DNA from 3 places in the Pontibacter actiniarum genome. Region 3 is predicted to be linked to each of the others. Evidence: riboswitches for the same ligand, from Rfam matches in the RefSeq annotation. Region 3 holds a riboswitch; each other region holds the start of a gene.

Region 1 (5,115 bases), 1.4 Mb from region 3:
ACCCATCTTTTGTGCAGATGCGGCAGTACGAGCTGATGGCCGTATCCAACAGGCTCCATGAGGTGGGGGTAAAAAAAGTGCGCCGCATGGGCCACAGCTCCGAGTTTGAGCAAGTACGCCCCTACGTCGCCGGCGACGACCAGCGGACGATCAACTGGAAAGCCACGGCGCGCAAAGCCGACCTAATGGTGAACAGCTACCAGGATGAGAAGTCGCAGCAGGTATACTGCCTGATCGACAAGGGACGGGTGATGCAGATGCCCTTCGAGGAACTCACCCTGCTGGACTACGCCATCAACGCCTCTCTCGTTATCTCCAACATCGCCCTCAAAAAGCAGGACAAGGCCGGCGTCATCACCTTCTCCGACAAGATCAGCAACATACTCCCGGCACAGCGCAAAGAAAACCAGTTGCGCCGTATTCTGGAGTTGCTCTACAACCAGAAAACCCTCTACCAGGAAACAGACTACGAGCGCCTCTACACCACGGTGCGCCACTCCCTGAAACAGCGAAGCCTGCTCCTGCTGTTCACCAACTTTGAAACCCTCAACGGTGCAGAACGCCAGCTCCCATACCTCCGCGCCCTGGCCCGGCACCACCTGCTGGTGGTCATCTTCTTTGAAAACACCGAGCTGCATGAGGTGCTGCGCCGGCCTGCCACCAACACAGCGCAAGTATACACCAAGGCCATCGCGCAGAAGTTCAGCTATGATAAGCGAAAAGTGGTAAAGGTACTGCGCCAGCACGGCATCCACACCATCCTCACCCCACCCCAGGACCTGACGGTGAACACCATCAACAAATACCTGGAGCTAAAAGCACGGGGCCTGATCTGATAAAAAAAGGGAGACAAAGCTTGTCTCCCTTTTTTGGTAAGGTTAGTAAAGTTAGAATAGTTGCGGATGTATTTAAGGTGAGAGTAATGCGTGTTTATGCGTTATGCCGCCACAGCGGGCGCAGCGGCAGGCTGCCTGGCCAAAAACCTGTCCACGAGTGGTGTGTAGATAGCCACCAAACTGAACAGCAGTAACAGGTACAGATACCAGGCGGAGGCCCAGAGGTCCAGGAAGCTCAGCTGCCCCTCGGTAAAGCTGAGCAGGATCAGGATCTGCGCGCCGTACGGCAACAGGCCCTGCACCACGCACGAAGCGATGTCAAGCAGCGCTGCGGTTTTGCGCTTATCGATGCTGTATTTCCGGCTCACCTCCTTCACCACTTGCCCCGTGACCACAATAGAGACCGTGTTGTTGGCGATGGCCGTATTGGTGCCGCCTACCAGCGCCAGTATGCCTGTTTGCGCAGAGCGGAAACCGCGGGTGGCTTTGCTCACGCGCTGCAGCAGGAAGGCAATTCCGCCTGCCTCGTTCACCATCTGAGCCAGGCCGCCTGTGAGCATGGAAAGCAGGAAAATCTCGATCATGCCTGTAAAGCCTTCGTACACGCTGCGGCCGAACGACAGCACCTCCAGGTGCCCCGTTGCCAACCCAACCGCCCCGGACGCCAGGGTGCCGACCGTCAGCACAACGAACACGTTCACACCGGACACGGCCAGCACAATCACAAGCTGGTAAGGCGCTATTTGCCAGAAAGAAGCGGCGTGCAGCTCAGGCAGCAGGTTTTCCGGCGTTCCGGCCGTGTTCCAGCCTGTAAACAGCAGCAACCCTATGGTTACCAAGGCCGCCGGGCCTGCAATCAAAATATTTACCCTGAACTTATCGCGCATGCTGCACTCCTGGGTTTGCGTGGCGGCAATCGTGGTGTCGGAGATAAACGAGAGGTTATCGCCGAACATCGCGCCGCCCAGCAAGGCTCCCAAAAGCAAGGGCAGCGACGTATGGCTTTGCTCTGCCAGCCCTACCGCAATCGGGCCCAGCGCCACAATGGCACCGACCGAAGTTCCTGTCGCCGTGGAAAGGAAAGCCGCCAGCAGAAACACGCCCAGCGCCAGGTACTGCACCGGCAGCACGCTGAGGCCCAGGTTAACGGTGGCGTCTACCCCGCCCACGGCCTTTGTTACCGTGGCAAACGCGCCTGCCAGCAAGTAGATCAGGCACATGGTAACGATCTTGGAGTCGCCGCAGCCCCGGATAAGCGCCGCCACTTTCGCCTCCGTAGAACCACGAAGTATAAAAAAGGCCGAAACAATGCCCAGCAAAACGGCCACAGGCGCAGGAAGTGCATAAAAATCATTTAAAAGGATGCCTGCCCCCAGGAAGGTAAGCACAAACACCAGGAAAGGCACAAGGGCCCATCCCCCTGTTTTCTGAATATGTTGCATGTATAGATGAAAGCGAAAGGCAGGAGCAGGTACCAAGTACTTGCAGCAGCCACGCCCGGTTAATGAAAAGAATGTACAGTTAGTTTTATCCCCTGCAGAAAAGCGACGGGGTGCGGTTCAGTGACCGAAGAAAAGGCTTACCCTCAACAGCAGTAACAACAGTAGCAGGCGCGCACAGGCGTTGCGGTAAAGGCACGGAAAAGAATAGCGGAAAGCTGGTGTAACAGGTGCATGAGGTTAAATTTATAGGTCCCAAACTGGGCAGGTGTTAGCACCTTTACGGCCGCGGCCGTGGTTGCTAGAGGTTCGCTGAGCCTGCTCTCTCCCCTCTTCTTTATAAATCTTGCATAAAGATGCCACAAAGGTAAAAGCAGCCGCGCGACAAAATCAAACCTTTTCGGAAACTTCTAAGAACATTTATATTCCAGTACGGCTATTATTCAGTGTCTAAACTTGCATCTGTGCCGAAAATCCGGCAAGTTTAATGTTCTGAAAAATCACCCAAAACAACCAATATGAAGTATACCGCTACTGCTTTTTTTGCCCTGCTGCTGGCGAGCGCCAGCTTTACCGCCTGTACCAAAAACCCTTATGCCAGCACCAACAAAGCGCACAAGAAACAGCTGAAGACCTACGCCAGGCAGCTCCGCACAGTTCCGGCCACTATCCCAGGCGAGGAGCGCCTGCAGCAGGGGGATTACTGGGTGGGCACCACCAACTTCAGCATGCGGCGCCCTAACTTCGTGGTAATTCACCACACGGCGCAGAACTCCACCGACCACACGCTCAAGACGTTTACGATGCCGAAGACCCAGGTGAGCGCGCACTATGTGATCGGCCGCGACGGCAAAGTATACCACATGCTGAACGACAACCTGCGCGCCTGGCACGGGGGCAACAGCCGCTGGGGCAACGACCGGGACCTGAACTCCTCCTCCATCGGCATTGAGCTGGACAACAACGGGCTGGAGCCTTTTTCGGAGGAGCAGATCAACAGCCTGCTGGACGTACTTGCCATGCTGAAGGAGACGCACGGCATCCCGGCCGCCAACTTCATAGGCCACTCTGACATTGCCCCGACGCGCAAGAACGACCCGAACCGCACCTTCCCGTGGAAGAAACTGGCGGATGCCGGGTACGGCCTGTGGTACGACGAGGGGGTGGTGGAGAAGTACCTGCAGCCGGCCGCGCCGATCACGGTTCTCGACAGCACCGGCACAAAACCTGCGCTTATACTGCAGCCGACCGACTCTGTTTCCACCATTCCTCCTCACTTTAACCCCAAGGACGCGCTCCGCATCATTGGCTACGATACCCGCGACATGCCAGCCGCCATCAAGGCGTTTAAGCTGCACTTTATCCAACACGAGGTAGACACGGTGCTGACGGCAAAAGACAAAATCGTACTTTACAACCTGTACCAAAAGTATTTGTAGCAGTTACTTCTTGAAACTAACACAAGCTGTGATGTGCAATTTGAAGCTTCCTAACGGTTGATTGAAGCGCACGCTTATCTCTCTACCCCTTTCAAAGGGGGCTTGGCAGAAGCTCCGTCAGCCGTGGCTATTGGAAATGATCCCAGTCTTTCCGTTGAGCGCCTTGTAGCTTTCCGGTGCCGCGCGAGCGGCAGCCGTTAGGCAGGAAAGATACACAGCGCGATGCGGGAAGACGAGGCCCCGCGGCCGGGAGCGCACCAAAGCTAGAAGTGAAACTTAGCAGAAGCGAACCTGAAGGATGAACAACAGCCAGAAAGTATAGCTCATTCCAAGTAGCAGAAAGCAGCGGCAGTTAGCGCAAAAAAAAATTGCACACACCAAGAGAATTTATCATACTCATCCACAGAAGCTCCAAAACAAACCGGCCCCGGCAGAAGATAACGATCTCCTGGCGGGGCCGATTCATGTAAGCTATACTTGCCTAGGCCAGCATGTTCCATACATACTGCAGCATCAGCCCGCAGAGGTAAGCGCCATAGGTGCCCACGGCATACCCGAGCACGGCCAGCAGCACGCCCACCGGCGCCAGAAACTTGTTGAAGGCCACCGCCACGATTGGTGCAGAGGCTGCCCCGCCGATGTTGGCCTGGCTGCCCACCGCCACATAGAAAAAAGGTGCCCGGATAATACGCGCCACCACCAGCATAATGATGATGTGGAAGATGATCCAGAGCGCCCCCACCAGGAACAGCTTCGGGTTATCCAGCACAGCGGCCAGGTCCATGCTCATGCCGATGGTGGCCACCAGGAAGTACAGGAAAACGGTGCCGAAGCGCGAGGCGCCATAGCTCTCCAGCTCACTGGCTTTGGTAAACGAAAGCACCAGCCCGGCCGTGGTGGCAAGGATCACCAGCCAGAAAAAGCCGCTGGTGATAGAGTAGGTTTCCAGCGCCGGGAAGTTCTCGGCAAAGTACGGCGCAATGATATCGGCCAGGAAATGCGACAGCCCTGTAAAGCCAAACGCAACCCCCAGCACGATCATGGTGGTAGTGGCGGTAGGGATAACGCGCTTGCCCGCCTGCAGGCCCTCCAGGCGCTCCTCCAGCTCCCTGATCGGGCGACTATCGGCGTTCAGCAGCTTGTCGATCTTCTCCGGCTTCTGCGACCAGTACAGCAGGAAGCCCATCCACACGTTGGCCACCAGCACGTCTACCGCAATCATCTGCCCAAAGGCTTCCTTGCTCGCACCGAAAACCTCCAGCATGGCCGCCTGGTTTGCGCCGCCGCCTATCCAGCTTCCGGAGATCGTGGACAGGCCTTTCCATACTTCATCGGTCCCGGTGTACAGCACATCCGGAAAGGCAGAGCCGACCAGGAACAGCGCCAGCGGGCCGCCCAGCA
Region 2 (5,115 bases), 1.5 Mb from region 3:
CCAAGGTCTATCACCTCATAGTTATTACAGGCCAGCACCACGCCCACAATGTTCTTACCGATATCATGTACATCACCTTTCACAGTAGCCATCAAAATAGTGCCTGCTGTTGATTTGGATGTGTCTGAAGCCAGCTTCTCCGCCTCCATGAACGGCAGCAGGTAGGCCACAGACTTTTTCATTACACGGGCACTCTTCACCACCTGCGGCAAAAACATCTTACCTGCACCGAATAAGTCACCTACCACCGTCATACCGGCCATCAGTGGCCCCTCTATTACCTCAAGCGTTTTAGTGGCTTTCTGGCGGGCTTCCTCCGTGTCTTCTTCTATGAACTCTACAATACCTTTTACCAGGGCATGCTTCAGGCGTTCTTCTACTGGTGCCTCACGCCAGCTATTATCTGCCTGCGCGGCGCCCTTACCCTTTCCTTTTATTGTTTCGGCATAGGTAACCAGCTTTTCCGTAGCATCTGGGTGGCGGTTAAAGATAACGTCTTCAATCAGGTCGCGAAGCTCTGTTGGAATCTCGCTGTACACGCCCATCATACCTGCGTTCACAATGCCCATATCCATACCCGCCTGCACGGCATAGTATAAGAACACGGTGTGCATGGCCTCACGCACCACATCATTGCCACGGAACGAAAACGAAAGGTTACTTACACCACCACTTACCAGCGCATGCGGCAGGTTCGCCTTGATCCATTTTATCGTTTCGATATAGTCTACCGCATAGTTGTTATGCTCTTCTATACCTGTGGCTATGGCCAATATGTTAGGGTCGAAGATGATATCCTGTGGCGGGAAGCCAACTTCATCCACTAAAATGCGGTAAGATTTTTCGCAGATTTCTATTCTACGCTCAAAGGTATCCGCCTGGCCCTGCTCATCAAATGCCATCACAACAACGGCTGCACCATACTGGCGCACCTTGCGAGCCACCTTTTTAAAGTTCTCTTCGCCTTCTTTTAAGCTGATGGAGTTTACGATGCTCTTGCCCTGCACACACTTCAAACCTGCCTCAATCACACTCCATTTAGAGGAGTCGATCATGATTGGCAACTTTGAAATGTCGGGTTCAGAAGCGATAAGGTTCAGGAAGTTGGTCATGGCCTGCTCTGAGTCAAGCATGCCTTCGTCCATGTTTACATCGATAATCTGGGCACCACCTTCTACCTGCTGCTGCGCCACCGATAAGGCTTCCTCAAACTTTTCTTCTACAATAAGGCGGGCAAATTTCTTAGAGCCGGTTACATTGGTGCGTTCGCCAACATTTACAAAAAGGCTTTCAGGGTAAATGGTGAGGGGCTCGAGGCCGCTGTAGCGAGGGAGAGGAGCTACCGGGGTGGGAACGTGCGGTTTATACTTCTGCACTAAGTCGGAGATTACTTTGGTGTGTACGGGCGTAGTGCCACAACAACCACCCAGTATGTTCACCAGCCCTTCCTTTAGATATTCCTCTACAATCTCGCCCATTTGCTGCGCGGTTTCGTCGTAGCCGCCAAAGGCGTTTGGCAAACCAGCATTTGGGTAGGCACTAATGTAGCAGTCGGAGATACGGGATAGTTCTTTAATGTGCGTCTTGAGCTGACGCGCACCTAAAGCACAGTTAAAGCCAATGCTAAGTATAGGTGCATGCGAGATGGAGTTCCAGAAGGCTTCTACTGTCTGGCCAGACAAGGTACGGCCGCTGGCATCTGTGATCGTACCCGACACCATGATCGGCAGCGCTTTGCCACCATCCTGCACGTACTGGTCTATTGCGAAAAGCGCAGCCTTACAGTTCAGCGTATCAAATACTGTTTCTACCAATAGCAGGTTAGAGCCACCATCCACCAGGCCACGCACCTGCTCACAGTATGCCTCCACTAGTTGATCAAAAGTGATGGCGCGGTAACCAGGGTTGTTTACATCCGGGGAAAGCGAAGCGGTACGGTTGGTAGGGCCAATGGCACCGGCCACAAAACGCGGTTTACCCGGTACTTTTGCTTCTATCTCATCTGCTGCCTCACGTGCTAACCTTGCCGACTCATAGTTTAGCTCATATACTATGTGTTCCAGGTGGTAATCGGCCATGGCGATGCTGGTGCCGCTAAAGGTATTGGTTTCGATGATATCGGCACCAGCCTCTAAATATTCTGCATGTATGGCTTTGATAACGTCTGGGCGGGTAATAGAAAGCAGGTCGTTGTTGCCTTTCAGATCGCTGGCATGGTCTTGAAAGCGTTCGCCACGGAAGTCTGCTTCCTGTAACTGGTAACGCTGAATCATGGTGCCCATAGCACCATCCAGCACTAGCACACGCTCTTGCAGCAGTTTATGTATCGGATGTAATTTTGTCATTTCGGTGTCTTTCTTCTCTTCAGTCTTCTACGAGGCTTATCAAGAAGGACACCTATGGGAGGCAGGATCGCTCTTATCTTCCCTGGCAGCAGTTGCTCCAGGAGGGAGTTAGCACCAAGCTTTATACATGGTTGCTAAGACGTCGTCGGGCCCTATCCCTCAGTCTTTCTTGATAAGTGTAAGCAAAGTAAAGGTATATCCGTGGGAAAAAGAAATTTAGTTGCCTGAAATGTAGGCGATTTGTCTGAGCTGGCGTGGTTCTGTTTACCCACGGCTCCAGTTGGAAGCTTTTCCTCTGCTATCCTTTTGCTATCCTTCGGTCGCCATGCCTGCGGAACCGGAACAACTCTCATTAGAGAACCACTATTCCCAAGGCTGGTATGCTGCTGCCATCATTCAAGTATAATGTTGTTGTTTGGCTGATGCTGGGGTGCAAGTATAAATTTCATAGCGAGCGTCATCGCGCGGACAGGTCGCGAACTGTCCCTACAAAGTTTTGCAGGAGCTCCGTCAGCTTTGGCTACCAAAAACATTTTCAGCCTTTCCGGTGGCGAGCGCGAGCGAGGCAGCCCGAGACACGAGTAAGAGGGCCCCTATACCCGACAGGAAAAGCACCCGGCACGACGCGGAAAGACGGGCCCTCGCGGGCATGAGCGCTCTAAAGTATAAAGTGAAACAGTAGGTGTTTGGGAACTGGAGGGTGAACGGGAACTACAAAGAACAGCTTGGCTGAAGTTATAATTAGCAGATGCTATGCAAGTATAACTCTGTAGCTTTTAAAGCACGAGTTGCAAACTCGCGCTAGCAGGGTGGAAGTATAAATACAGCTAGCAGGGGCAGTTAGAGGCACAAGCGGACGCTTGCGCCAGAGAAGCAGTTTTGTAGTTCAGCTGTAAGTATGGCTTTGCAAGCCAGTCGAGTTACAAACTCGACATTATAGTAGGACACGAGTTACAAACTCGCGCCAGCGGAGGCTAGCGGAGGCTAGCGCAGGAAGAAAAGTAAGGCCAAGCCGGCGAGGCGAAAAGGCAGCTATGGACAAGGTATAGCCTAAAGCTCTGGATGCACAAAAGCAACCTGCCCATACTCAGCTAGAACACACTCCACAAGTATAAAAACAAAAGAGGGATGCCTTTGGAGCATCCCTCTTTCAGTATCAATAAAACCTAAAAATTAAGCTTCCGCCTCTACTTTAGGAATTACAGAAACGTAAGAACGGTTTTTCTTACCTTTTCTGAATGATACAACACCGTCAACCAGAGCAAACAGGGTGTGGTCTTTACCAATACCTACGTTTGTGCTTGGGTGGTGCGCAGTACCTCTTTGTCTTACAATGATGTTACCTGCGATGATGTCCTGGCCACCGTAAATCTTAACACCTAGTCGTTTAGAATGCGATTCGCGGCCGTTGTTAGAACTACCAGCTCCTTTTTTGTGTGCCATCTTTTTAACTATTTAACTCAGGTTAGCGAACTAAGCCTGAAAGGATTCAACGATTAATTTCTTCTTACTGCTTAACCAATGCTCTCGATAAGAACTTTAGTATAGTTCTGACGATGTCCTCTCGACTTTCTATACCCTTTTCTTCTCTTCTTCTTGAAGACATGAACTTTGTCAGCTCTGAACTCACCCAGGATTTTACCAGTTACCTTGATACCATCCACGAAAGGGGCGCCAACAGTGATGTTGCCGTTATCATCTGTAAGAAGAACATTGGCGAACTCAACGGCGTCACCTTCTTTGCCGGAAAGCTTGTTAGCGTAGATGAACTTACCGCTCTCTACTTTGGTCTGTTGACCTGCGATTTCTACAATTGCGTACATCAGCTTCAATGTATGTTTAAAGTTTAGTCCGCAAAAGTACGGCAACTAATTGATAATTGCAACGCCTTGTGCGTGAAAAAGTTCAGCGCCAACCCCATCTTTTACACACCTCTGTGGAAAACTGTGTTGATATCTAATCGCCAACTTTCAGCGCCTGTTTAAAACCCTCACAAACAACTACACCCCAGAACCTTACAGCAGAAGTGCCGCAGCCACCTTTTCCACAAATTACACATTTGCCCGTCGCCCGTTACACGCATTTCACCCCGTCAAGCCCTTCTTTCTGCTTTTTGCAGCGCTTCGTGTGTAAAACTCCCTTACCTTTGCACGGTGGCGCTTCACCAACCACCACACCTTTGCCATAATATTTAAATCTAAATATATAATGGAAAATGAATGTTGAAAACAGTGTGCATTAGCCCGAAAAACGGCCTAGAATAGCCGCCAGGAGGATGTGCATAAATTGAACAACTTTCACCCATGAAATCGAGTTCATTTCTATATATTTGAAGTCAGAATATTTACGGGCCAGCTGTTCGGGCAAGGCCAAAACATTCTTAGATATGGTTGGTTTTGAGTGCGCAGGCACACCCTAAACCCTATTAATTATTAAAACTTACGTGATTATGGAGCCAATACTGCAAGAGAACCCAAACCGCTTTGTGCTGTTCCCGATTCAGAACAATGAGGTATGGCAGATGTATAAGCAGGCAGAAGCCAGCTTCTGGACTGCCGAGGAGATCGACCTGGGCCAGGACCTGAAAGACTGGGAGAACCTGAACGACGGCGAGCGCCATTTCATCAGCCACGTGCTGGCTTTCTTCGCTGCCTCTGACGGCATCGTGAACGAAAACCTGGCCGTGAACTTCATGAACGAGGTGCAGATACCGGAGGCACGCTGCTTCTATGGTTTCCAGATCATGATGGAGAACATCCACTCCGAAACA
Region 3 (5,115 bases):
GCGAATAACGTATTGTACCGGGAAACGGGAGTCATCTAAGTTGAAATCCTGTGAAACTGGCACCTGCTCCAGGTGCTCCAGCAGACTTGGCCCCTGATACCACGGCATAGTCAGCTCAGAACCCTCTACAATGTTATCGCCTTTCAGGGCGCTAACAGGTATAAAGGTGATGTCTTTGGCGTTCAGCTTCTTGGCAAACTGCTTATAATCAGCTATAATCTGATTATACACCTGCTCGTCATAACCTACCAAGTCCATCTTATTGATGCAGATAACCAAATGCGGAATACCTAGCAGGGAAGAGATAATAGAATGGCGACGCGTCTGCTCCTGTACTCCTTTGCGGGCATCTACAAGTATGATAGACAAGTTTGAGTTGGATGCACCTGTAACCATGTTGCGGGTATACTGAATGTGACCCGGCGCATCGGCAATGATAAACTTACGCTTTTCGGTAGAGAAGTACTTATAAGCTACATCAATGGTGATGCCCTGCTCGCGCTCTGCCTTCAGACCATCCGTTAACAAGGAAAGGTCAACCTGCCCGTCTTCGTTCAGGCGGCCAGAGCTTTCGATGGCTTCCAGTTGGTCGGCAAAAATCTGTTTTGTATCGTACAGCAGGCGACCTATCAGGGTGCTCTTTCCATCGTCTACGCTGCCTGCGGTAATAAATCTTAGTATATCCATCTTAAAAGTATCCTCCTTTTTTGCGGTCTTCCATTGCTGTTTCAGACAGCTTATCATCGATACGGGTCGCGCCACGCTCACTTATTTTAGACTCCAGAATCTCCGCGATTACGCCGTCTATATCATGTGCGATTGACTCTACAGCAGCTGTACAGGTCATATCGCCCACCGTGCGGAAACGTACCTGCTTTCTCACTACCACATCGTCCGGCTCCTGATAAATAAAGTCAGACCATGCCATCAGCTTCCCATCACGCACCAGACACTCGCGCTCGTGAGTATAGTAGATGTTCGGCAGCTCAATACCTTCACGTTTGATGTAGTTCCACACGTCTAGCTCCGTCCAGTTTGAGATCGGGAACACGCGTACGTTTTCACCTTTTGTGATGCGGCCGTTGTAGATGTTCCAAAGCTCCGGGCGCTGACGTTTCGGGTCCCACTGGCCAAACTCGTCACGAACAGAGAAGATACGCTCTTTGGCGCGGGCTTTTTCTTCGTCGCGGCGGGCACCACCAATGCAGGCATCAAAGCCAAACTCTTCGATAGTTTCTAATAGGGTATGTGTTTGCAGCGCATTGCGGCTGGCGTAGCGACCTTTAGGTTCCGATAAACTCTTGCGTTTGATGGTGTCTTCCACGTTGCGCACGATCAGCTTTTCGCCCAGGCGCTCTGCTAATTCATCGCGGTAGCGAATAGCCTCTGGGAAGTTATGGCCGGTATCGATGTGCACCAGCGGGAACGGGAATTTACCCGGTCTAAAGGCTTTCTCAGCCAGGCGTACCAGTGTGATAGAATCTTTGCCGCCCGAAAAGAGCAGGGCTGGCTTTTCAAACTGCCCCGCTACCTCGCGCATAATGTGGATAGCTTCTGCCTCCAACTGGTCGAGGTAATCCAGATATCTCTTTGTCATAATTTGTATTTAATTCTGAATTATGAATGCTGAATTATGAATTGGAGCAAGAAGCCTATGCCTTTTATCCATTCACAAAACACATTCATAATTCATGATTTCTAATTTATAATTAGCTATCGTGCGTGCAAGCCGCATTCTTTTTTGGAGTTGTCTTCCCACCACCAGCGGCCGGCTCTAAAGTCTTCACCTTCAGCGATGGCACGGGTACAAGGGGCGCAGCCTATGCTTACAAAGCCTTTGTCGTGCAGCGGGTTGTATGGGATGTTTAGCGTTTTTACAGCAGCCTTTACATCCTCCAGCGACCAGTCCAGCAATGGGTTATACTTAATCAGTTGGTGGCCTTCGTCCCATTCCAGCAGCTGCAGGTCCTGGCGTGCACCTGATTGATCGGCACGAATACCCGTCACCCAGATGTTCACTCCTTGCAGGGCGCGGTTCAGTGGCTCCACCTTACGGATGTAGCAGCACTGTTTTCTGTCGTCGATGGAGTTGTAGAAGCTCATAGGGCCTTTTTCGTTTACCAACTGCTCTACCGCCTCATGCTTCGGGAAGTATACTTCTATCTTTTTGCCGTAGTGGTTGTTGGTTTTGTGCAGCAGGGTATAGCTCTCGTTAAAGAGGCGACCTGTATCCAGCGTGAACACACGTATCGGCAGGTTATTCTCGAAAATGAAATGCGTAATGACTTGGTCTTCTATACCAAGGCTGGAGGAAAAGGCAATATTGCCATTGAATTCCTGTGCCAGACGCTGCAATCCCTCCTCAGCCGAAAGTCCGGTAAGGGAGGCGCGCAGGCTGTCCAGCTTCGCCAGCAATTCTTGTGATAAATCCATGGGATATACTTTAATCTCTTGAAAACTAAATTGGTAACTGACGTCCCATTCATGGCTATAACTATGCCAATCCACCACAGGAGGAGCAGGCACCGGTATTTCTGCTGTGCTCTAAGAGTGGCAGCAGGCTCCTGCGGGAGCTTTTTTAAAACCGTAATGGGACTGGTGAGAGGAGCTTTAGCAGCTGGAACAACAACAGCAACAACAGATCTGCTTTGCGCGCGCAGTTGTTGGGGCAGAGGCAGCAAGGGCTGTGGCGTAGCCATAACCTGCTGGGGTAAGTGTTGCTGATGTAAGGTTGTAGGTTTGCATTGCTTTATCAATTTATATGCCCCGGCCCGGCCGGGATAGGATTTGGCACCTTACCGTACCGGAGGTTGCCAGAGGGTCGCGGAGCCTAGTCTCTCGCCTCTTCTTTATAAATTTATTACAGACGTTACGTCCATTGGTGATACTCCTACAAAATTACGGCTTTTTCTGAGATGTGTAACCCTTTGTGTAAAATATTGTGAAACAGCGGTGAAGATAAGGGCCACAGGGCAGAAATAACAGGTGCCTGGGTCAGCGGAAGTGGCGTGGTAAAAGCTGTATGAGGGCTGTATTTGCTGCGTTACACTCCCGGGCCGCAGGCGGTCAGGCCGCCAGCTGGGTTACATACTTTACGAGCGAGCGCTTGGCGATGGGCAACAGCGACTGCTCCACCGGAATCGGCAGCTTGGCCACAGCCAAAAACGTAGCCGGGTTGGGCAGCTCCTGGCGCTCTCTTATCAGTTGCACTTTGAGGTGCTCGTGTGTCTGGGCCAGGCTGCGCCGCACTGTTTGCAGGTGCCGCGTGTTAATGCCCCGGTACTTTTCGTAGGTATTCTCAAACACCGTGATGTGGTAGGCATACACCTGCGTTTCCTTGCCGGGGTAAGTGTCCAGAAAGAGGTAGCCCTCGTTGTGGTACATGGGGGTAATACCGACCGGGCTGATCTCCAGGTGGCGCTCCACAAACTCATAGAGTTCTTTGCCTTCCCCCAGCGCCTGGCTGAACAGCGGCGTGGCGTATTGTATGATTTCCTCTATCTGCTCCATCGTTTCGTCGTCCTGCACGATTTTCTCATACACCAGCTCCAGCTTTTCAAAGTCGGCACGGCTGATGCGCTGCGGAAACGACTCGTACACCAGGCGCTTGTGCTCCTTTACCTGTTGCAGGTTGCGGTAGTGCATGATCAGGTCCGAGAAAATAGGGTAGAGGCGCTGCTTGCCAAACTCTGATTTGGCTGCCTGCAGGTAAGCCAGCAGCAGGTACTTTTTATACTCAAAATCCAGAAGCCCTTCGGTGAGCCAGTTGACAGGTAGGGTGTTCATAGGCCATCAACTTAAGTAGTTTGTACTTGTGCTATTAAACGGAAAAGGGGCAGGAGAAGGTTGGGCAGCGGTAAACGATTGGAGCGGCAGCGCCTGCGGTGGGAGCAAAGCACCGGTAGCCCGGCCGGCTTACCTAAAGCCGAACAGCAGCGGGAAGAGAAACACCACAACGACTACCCAGGCACCGTAAACGGGAGCGTACGCAGCAATAGCCCTTCCTACAGCAGCTGTGTCAGCCTTTCTGGTCACGCTTCTGTAGAGGCCAAAGGTTACCAGCAGCAGGTTTGCCAGGATCAGGATGTTGCCTCCCAACACAGCCAGCCTGTTGGGCGTAAAGCCCCACTCCGCTATCCGGAACAGGATGGCAGACAGCGCGATGCTGTTTACAAGTATGGTTACTACTGACAAAAGCAAAAGCACCCAGGCCGCCGTGGTGTTGCGCGCTGCCCTGGAGTTTTCTGCCACCGAAAAGAAAACAATAGCCATTACCCCGATCAGCAGCAAGTTAAAGAGGAGCAGGAACTCGCGGTCGTTGTAGGGGTCTTTGCCGGAGTACACGATGGCGCCCAGGTAAACCACAAGCATGGCCAGCACTAGCGGCCCAAAGATCCTGGCAATAACAGGGGAGACCTTGTTTACCAGCTGCGGGTTGGTCTGCGTCAGGTAAGTGCCCACGATAGGGGCCCCGGCCAGCCCGAAAATGCCGACGTACTGAAAGTATAGCTCCTCAATCTGAAAACCGATCAGCGAGAATAGCCCGATCGTGAGCCCTGTCATTATTCCTCCGGCAATCAGAATAAGCGTCGTCATGACCAGCAGATCGCCGTTGTACCGCAAGTAGTCGAGCCGTTTGTCGTAGCTGTTGAGGTCTTGGCCTGCATAGGCAGCGCCTAAAAGCACCCACAGCAACAGGAGCAGGTGGATGCACGCCAGCAGCAGTGTATCGCTCTCGGTGGATGCAGGAAGGGCGTTTATGTAGATCAGCGAAAGCAACATCACTCCGCCGAGCACGGCAATGCGCTGGGGTGGCAGGTTATTCTTCCAGGCAAAGTAGGCCGCCAGGAGCGGAAGAAAGATAAAGCCTGCGTTTCTAGGGTAAAAGAACGCTTCGCTGACATGGAACAGGGCCGGTATTTTAGCGATAAAGCCTGCCGTTAAAGCCGCAGCCACAACCAGCAACAGTTCTGTGGTGGAGCCCCAGTTAATCTCGTCTGATTCGTACTGTAGCCTTTCGTTCCAGCAATCGGCAAGGGTGTTGCCTTTCAGCTCCGGGTACACCATACTGAAGGCTCGCTTAAAGGGGGCTTTGTTGCTTCTGTACAACTTTTC

Evidence for each region. Region 3 has a riboswitch for S-adenosylmethionine ahead of CA264_RS02560 (phosphoadenylyl-sulfate reductase). Riboswitches for the same ligand answer to the same signal wherever they lie in the genome.
Region 1: it holds a riboswitch for S-adenosylmethionine, as region 3 does, so the genes downstream of both, CA264_RS08695 (Na+/H+ antiporter NhaC family protein) here and CA264_RS02560 (phosphoadenylyl-sulfate reductase) in region 3, are expected to answer to the same signal.
Region 2: it holds a riboswitch for S-adenosylmethionine, as region 3 does, so the genes downstream of both, metH (methionine synthase) here and CA264_RS02560 (phosphoadenylyl-sulfate reductase) in region 3, are expected to answer to the same signal.

What each region holds. Positions count from the first base shown of each region.
Region 1 is NZ_CP021235.1:2,007,569-2,012,683, forward strand. It holds gene CA264_RS08690 (DUF58 domain-containing protein) at 1-836, shown strand, start outside; gene CA264_RS08695 (Na+/H+ antiporter NhaC family protein) at 938-2,278, opposite strand; SAM riboswitch class I at 2,519-2,621, opposite strand; gene CA264_RS08700 (N-acetylmuramoyl-L-alanine amidase) at 2,794-3,714, shown strand; gene CA264_RS08705 (DUF819 family protein) at 4,196-5,115, opposite strand, start outside.
Region 2 is NZ_CP021235.1:3,914,642-3,919,756, forward strand. It holds gene metH (methionine synthase) at 1-2,345, opposite strand, end outside; SAM riboswitch class I at 2,416-2,524, opposite strand; gene rpmA (50S ribosomal protein L27) at 3,519-3,788, opposite strand; gene rplU (50S ribosomal protein L21) at 3,860-4,168, opposite strand; gene CA264_RS16850 (ribonucleoside-diphosphate reductase small subunit) at 4,795-5,115, shown strand, end outside.
Region 3 is NZ_CP021235.1:594,178-599,292, forward strand. It holds gene CA264_RS02550 (sulfate adenylyltransferase subunit 1) at 1-687, opposite strand, end outside; gene cysD (sulfate adenylyltransferase subunit CysD) at 689-1,597, opposite strand; gene CA264_RS02560 (phosphoadenylyl-sulfate reductase) at 1,714-2,433, opposite strand; SAM riboswitch class I at 2,755-2,858, opposite strand; gene CA264_RS02565 (hypothetical protein) at 3,067-3,786, opposite strand; gene CA264_RS02570 (DUF4153 domain-containing protein) at 3,916-5,115, opposite strand, start outside.